DNA from 2 places in the Streptomyces sp. NPDC090032 genome. Region 1 is predicted to be linked to the other one. Evidence: predicted binding sites of a transcription regulator. Region 1 holds the regulator's gene; the other holds the start of a gene.
What was found. Region 1 encodes HrcA, which represses chaperone genes, less so after heat shock. Its sites were predicted from a motif close to TTNGCACTCNGNNNNNCNGAGTGCNAA; they were not measured.
Positions count from the first base shown of each region.

Region 2: the regulator HrcA is predicted to act here: its motif matches at 1,797-1,823, upstream of groL (chaperonin GroEL).

Region 1 is NZ_JBIVFF010000004.1:586,776-590,186, forward strand. It holds gene ACIPWY_RS12520 (DUF3097 domain-containing protein) at 1-446, opposite strand, end outside; gene ACIPWY_RS12525 (MBL fold metallo-hydrolase) at 481-1,212, opposite strand; gene hrcA (heat-inducible transcriptional repressor HrcA) at 1,334-2,350, shown strand; gene dnaJ (molecular chaperone DnaJ) at 2,351-3,411, shown strand, end outside.
Region 2 is NZ_JBIVFF010000006.1:435,834-439,244, reverse strand. It holds gene thrC (threonine synthase) at 1-689, shown strand, start outside; gene ACIPWY_RS17370 (ubiquitin-like small modifier protein 1) at 739-1,014, shown strand; gene ACIPWY_RS17365 (cold-shock protein) at 1,464-1,667, shown strand; gene groL (chaperonin GroEL) at 1,987-3,411, shown strand, end outside.

The sequences.
Region 1 (3,411 bases):
AGGTCGTCGACGCCCTCCAGGTACTCCACGACCACGCCCTCGATGCGCAGGTCGTCGCCCCAGACCCGCTCCACGAGCTCCGCGTCGTGCCGGCCCTCCACGTAGATGCGCCCGGCCCGCGCGACCCGCGCCCGCGCCCCGGGGACCGCGACGGACCCGGAGGCCGTGCGCGCGGGACGTACGGGCGCCGCGGCCACGGGACGTACGAGGGTGACGACCCGGCCTTCGAGCAGGAAGCCGCGCGGGTCCATGGGGAACACCCGGTGCTTGCCGAAGCGGTCCTCCAGGGTCACCGTCGGGCCCTGGGCCGTCTTCTCGCAGCGGACGACCGCCCCGCAGAACCCGGTCGTGACCTCCTCGACCACGAGGTCCACGTCCGCCGCCACCTCGGGCGCGGCCTGCTGCTTCTTCCAGGGCGGGGTGAAGTCGGGGGAGTACTGGCGCATGGACCAGACGATAGGAGTACGAACTGCCGTGCGGTTACGACACGCCGAAACGAGCCGCCAGCGCGGCACGCTGCGCACGGACAAACTCCGCATTCACCACGGCTCCGTGCCCAGGGACGTACACGGCATCTTCACCGCCCAGTTCCAGCAGCCGGTCGAGGGCGGCCGGCCAGCGGCTAGGCACCGCGTCGCGGCCCGCCTGCGGTTCACCCGACTCCTCGACCAGGTCACCGCAGAAGACGATCTCGGGCGTGCCCGGCACCAGGACGGCCAGGTCGTGCCCGCTGTGCCCCGGGCCCACGTTCGCCAGCAGCACCTGGAGCCCGCCGCCCAGATCGAGCGTCCACTCCCCGCACACCCGGTGGTGCGGCACGACGAGCACGTCCACCGCCTCGGCCGCCTCGTCGTGCGGCAGGCCGTGGGCGATCGCGGACGCCCGCAGTTCGTCGCGGTCCCGCGTGAACACGGCGTCGATGCCCGCGGCTCCGTACACCTCGACCCCGGCGAACGCCGCCGTGCCGAGAACATGGTCGAAATGGGGGTGCGTCAGAGCGATATGCGTCACGCGCGCGTGCGGGCCGATGAGGCGCCGGGTGTCCGCCCGCAGCGCCGCGCCCTCACGAAGTGATGAACCCGTGTCGACGAGCAACGCCGCCCCGTCGCCCACCACAAGGCCGGTCGTGCAGTCCCAGCCCGGCAGCCGGATCCGGCCCGCCCGGGCGGACAGCTCCTCCCAGCCCACCGCATTCCAGTCCAGGTCGTCCATGGGTCCGACGCTAGCGCCCTTGCCGGGCCCGTACCCACCGGCCGTACACTGACCCGGAGACTATTGGCACTCGGCCGCACCGAGTGCCAGCCGCGGACGACACAGCTGGAGGTGTGCGCGAATGCTCAGTGAACGCAGGCTCGAAGTGCTGCGCGCCATCGTCCAGGACTACGTGGGGACCGAGGAGCCGGTCGGCTCCAAGGCGCTCACCGAGCGGCACAGCCTCGGCGTCTCACCGGCGACGGTGCGCAACGACATGGCGGCGCTGGAGGAGGAGGGGTTCATCGCCCAGCCTCACACGAGTGCCGGGCGGATCCCGACCGACAAGGGCTACCGCCTGTTCGTGGACAAGCTGACGGCGGTCAAGCCGATGACGGGGCCCGAGCGCCGCGCCATCCAGAACTTCCTCGACGGCGCCGTCGACCTCGACGACGTCGTCGGCCGGACCGTGCGGCTGCTCGCGCAGCTGACGCGGCAGGTCGCCGTGGTGCAGTACCCGTCCCTGACGCGGTCCACCGTGCGCCACGTGGAGCTGCTCTCGCTCGCCGCCGCCCGTGTGATGCTCGTACTGATCACGGACACGGGGCGCGTCGAGCAGCGGATGATCGACTGCCCGGCGCCGTTCGGCGAGACCTCGCTCGCGGATCTGCGGGCCCGGCTCAACAGCAGGGTCGCGGGACGCCGCTTCGCGGACGTGCCGCAGCTGGTGCAGGACCTGCCGGAGTCCTTCGACACGGAGGACCGCGGCACGGTCGCGACGGTGCTCTCCACCTTGCTGGAGACGCTCGTCGAGGAGACCGAGGAGCGGCTGATGATCGGCGGCACCGCCAATCTCACCCGCTTCGGACATGACTTTCCCCTCACCATCCGGCCCGTGCTGGAGGCACTCGAGGAGCAGGTCGTGCTCCTCAAGCTCCTTGGTGAGGTGGGCGATTCGGGCATGGCCGTACGCATCGGTCACGAGAACGCCCATGAGGGACTCAACTCCACGTCCGTGGTGTCGGTGGGCTACGGTTCGGGCGGCGAGGCAGTAGCCAAGCTCGGCGTGGTCGGACCGACCCGCATGGACTATCCGGGAACGATGGGAGCAGTACGCGCAGTGGCACGTTACGTCGGACAGATCCTGGCGGAGTCGTAAGTGGCCACGGACTACTACGCCGTACTCGGCGTGCGCCGCGACGCCTCCCAGGACGAGATCAAGAAGGCCTTCCGCAGGCTGGCCCGTGAGCTTCACCCGGATGTGAATCCGGACCCGAAGACACAGGAGCGGTTCAAGGAGATCAACGCCGCCTACGAGGTGTTGTCGGACCCGCAGAAGAAGCAGGTCTACGACCTCGGCGGCGACCCCCTCTCGCAGGCGGGCGGAGGCGGGGCCGGCGGTTTCGGCGCCGGTGGCTTCGGGAACTTCTCCGACATCATGGACGCGTTCTTCGGAACGGCGTCCCAGCGTGGTCCCCGGTCGCGCACGCGCCGCGGCCAGGACGCCATGATCCGGCTCGAGATCGAGCTGGACGAGGCCGCCTTCGGGACCACCAAGGACATCCAGGTCGACACGGCCATCGTCTGTACGACCTGCAGCGGCGAGGGTGCCGCACCGGGGACGTCCGCGCAGACCTGTGACATGTGCCGCGGTCGCGGCGAGGTGTCCCAGGTCACGCGGTCCTTCCTCGGCCAGGTCATGACGTCGCGGCCGTGCCCGCAGTGCCAGGGCTTCGGCACCGTCGTGCCGACGCCGTGCCCGGAGTGCGCCGGTGACGGCCGCATCCGCTCGCGGCGCACGCTCACGGTGAAGATCCCGGCCGGTGTCGACAACGGCACGCGGATCCAGCTCGCGGGTGAGGGCGAGGTCGGCCCCGGCGGCGGCCCCGCCGGTGACCTGTACGTCGAGATCCACGAGCTGCCGCACCCGGTCTTCCAGCGGCGCGGCGACGATCTGCACTGCACCGTCACCATCCCGATGACGGCCGCGGCGCTCGGCACGAAGGTGCCGCTGGAGACACTCGACGGCCTGGAGGAGATCGACATCCGGCCGGGCACGCAGTCCGGCCAGTCGGTCCCGCTGCACGGGCGGGGCATCACGCACCTGCGCGGCGGCGGCCGCGGCGACCTCATCGTGCACGTCGAGGTCCTGACGCCGACCAAGCTGGACCCGGAGCAGGAGCGGGTGCTGCGCGAGCTGTCGAAGCTGCGCGGCGAGGA
Region 2 (3,411 bases), on a different contig from region 1:
ACGTCAACCGCTTCTGCTCCGAGCTCATCGGCGACCCGCTCGGCGAGGGCTGGGGCTTCGTCAACGTCAACCTGCGCCCGTACTACGGCGAGGGCTCCAAGACCCTCGCGTACGAGATCTGCGAGCAGCTCGGCTGGCAGCTCCCGGACCAGCTGGTCATCCCGATCGCGTCCGGCTCCCAGTTCACGAAGATCGACAAGGGTCTCCAGGAGCTGATCAAGCTCGGCCTCGTCGAGGACAAGCCGTACAAGCTCTTCGGCGCCCAGGCCGAGGGCTGCTCGCCGGTCTCCGTCGCCTACAAGGGCGGTCACGACGTCGTCCGGCCGCAGAAGCCGAACACGATCGCCAAGTCGCTCGCCATCGGCAACCCGGCCGACGGCCCGTACGTCCTCGACATCGCCCGCCGCACCGGCGGCGCCGTGGAGGACGTCAACGACGAGCAGGTCGTCGACGCGATCAAGCTCCTCGCGCGGACCGAGGGCATCTTCGCGGAGACCGCGGGCGGTGTGACGGTCGGCGTGACGAAGAAGCTGATCGAGGCCGGCCTGATCGACCCGGCGCTCACCACCGTCGTCCTCAACACCGGCGACGGCCTCAAGACCCTCGACGCGGTCGCCGAGACGTCCCAGGCGACCGCCACGATCCGCCCGAGCCTGGACGCGTTCCGCGACGCGGGCCTCGCCCACTGACGACCCCGCGAAGACCCGCGAACACCCGCACGGAAAGGCTGCAGCCCCCATGAGCGTCAACGTCCGCATCCCCACCATCCTGCGCACCTACACCGGCGGCCGGGCCGAGGTGGCCGCCGAGGGCGCCACCCTCTCCGAGGTCCTCGCCGACCTGGAGAAGAACCACACGGGTATCGCGGCCCGCGTCCTGGACGACCAGGGCAAGCTGCGCCGCTTCGTCAACGTCTACGTCAACGACGACGACGTGCGCTTCGAGCAGGGCCTTGAGACGGCGACGCCGGAAGGCGCGGGCGTCTCGATCATCCCGGCCGTCGCCGGCGGCTGACCGTCGAGCACTGCGCCGGCGGCTGACCGCCCGGCGTACGCGCCATACGGAGTTACCTGAATTGCCCCCTTCGCGAGAGAAACGGAGGGGGCAATTCTGCAGGGTTGAGCGCGGTAGAGTTGGGAAGCGAGCTTCGCGCTTGTGCCGAGCGCATATATGAAGTCGGCCGCCGCCCGACAAGAAACAGCCAAAGTGCCCCGCCCTTATTGGGTGTTCGCGTCATTTGTCGGGCCCGAGTTGCCCCGGATTCCCATGACTCCGCCGCTTATTACCGCTCTGCCGTGCCCAGAATTCTCGTCCGATTGACCTGTTGCAGAGGGCAGTTGGGCAGATACATTCAGCCGCGGTCGACGCGTTCCGGCGCACACCCCCAACCAATGGGGGGTGAGGTCTGACCCGGGTCCGCGAAGTGCGGTCCTGTGCAAGGGCCAGTAATAGGGGAGTTAGCCATGGCTCAGGGCACCGTCAAGTGGTTCAACGCGGAGAAGGGGTACGGCTTCATCGCGGTCGACGGTGGTGCGGATGTTTTCGTCCACTACAGCGCCATCCAGATGGACGGGTACCGCACCCTTGAAGAGGGTCAGCGAGTCGAATTCGAGATCTCGCAGGGCCAGAAGGGTCCGCAGGCGGACATGGTCAAGCTCGCCGTCTGATCTCGGCGCGAACGGCCACCGACACACTCACGCCGAGAGGCCCGTACCCCGCGAGGGGTACGGGCCTCTCGTGCGTGCGCGCGCGCCCCGCGCACTCCGCCCGCGGGGACCGCGCGTCTGCCGGAGGCGCTTGCACTCTCCTAGGTCGAGTGCTAATCATTGCGTTAGCACTCTGAAGGTGAGAGTGACAGAACTTGGATCGGGTCGGTGAGGCTCGCAGGCCGGGTGGGGCAAGGAACCACACGGCATGCAGGCCGTCCGTCGCGGGCACCAGCACGGTCCGTTTGCATTTCCACCGCGTCCGGGAGGACCACTTCACATGGCCAAGATCATCGCGTTCGACGAGGAGGCACGGCGCGGCCTCGAGCGCGGCATGAACCAGCTCGCCGACGCCGTCAAGGTGACCCTGGGCCCCAAGGGTCGCAACGTCGTCCTCGAGAAGAAGTGGGGCGCCCCCACGATCACCAACGATGGTGTGTCCATCGCCAAGGAGATCGAGCTCGAGGACCCGTACGAGAAGATCGGCGCCGAGCTGGTCAAGGAGGTCGCGAAGAAGACGGACGACGTCGCCGGTGACGGCACGACGACCGCGACCGTCCTCGCCCAGGCGCTCGTCAAGGAAGGCCTGCGCAACGTCGCGGCCGGCGCCAACCCGATGGCCCTCAAGCGCGGCATCGAGAAGGCCGTCGAGGCCGTCTCCGCCGCCCTGCTCGAGCAGGCCAAGGATGTCGAGACCAAGGAGCAGATCGCTTCCACGGCCTCCATCTCCGCCGCCGACACGCAGATCGGCGAGCTCATCGCCGAGGCGATGGACAAGGTCGGCAAGGAAGGCGTCATCACCGTCGAGGAGTCGCAGACCTTCGGGCTCGAGCTTGAGCTCACCGAGGGCATGCGCTTCGACAAGGGCTACATCTCGGCGTACTTCGCCACCGACATGGAGCGTATGGAGGCGTCGCTCGACGACCCGTACATCCTGATCGTCAACTCGAAGATCGGCAACGTGAAGGACCTCCTTCCGCTGCTCGAGAAGGTCATGCAGTCCGGCAAGCCGCTGCTGATCATCGCCGAGGACGTCGAGGGCGAGGCCCTGTCGACCCTGGTCGTCAACAAGATCCGTGGCACCTTCAAGTCCGTCGCCGTCAAGGCCCCGGGCTTCGGTGACCGCCGCAAGGCCATGCTCGGCGACATCGCCATCCTCACCGGTGGCACCGTCATCTCCGAGGAGGTCGGCCTCAAGCTGGAGAACGCCGGTCTCGACCTGCTCGGCCGCGCCCGCAAGGTCGTCATCACCAAGGACGAGACGACGATCGTCGACGGCGCCGGTGACAGCGACCAGGTCCAGGGCCGCGTCAACCAGATCCGTGCCGAGATCGAGAACAGCGACTCGGACTACGACCGCGAGAAGCTCCAGGAGCGCCTCGCCAAGCTCGCCGGCGGCGTGGCCGTCATCAAGGCGGGCGCGGCCACCGAGGTCGAGCTCAAGGAGCGCAAGCACCGCATCGAGGACGCCGTTCGCAACGCGAAGGCTGCCGTCGAAGAGGGCATCGTCGCCGGTGGTGGCGTCGCCCTCCTCCAGGCCTCCGCGGTCTTCGAGAAGCTCGAGCTCGACGGCGACGAGGCGACCGGCGCCAACGCCGTGAAGCTCGCGCTGGAGGCCCCGCTCAAGCAGATCGCCGTCAACGGTGGTCTCGAGGGTGGCGTCGTCGTGGAGAAGGTCCGCAACCTTCCCATCGGCCACGGCCTG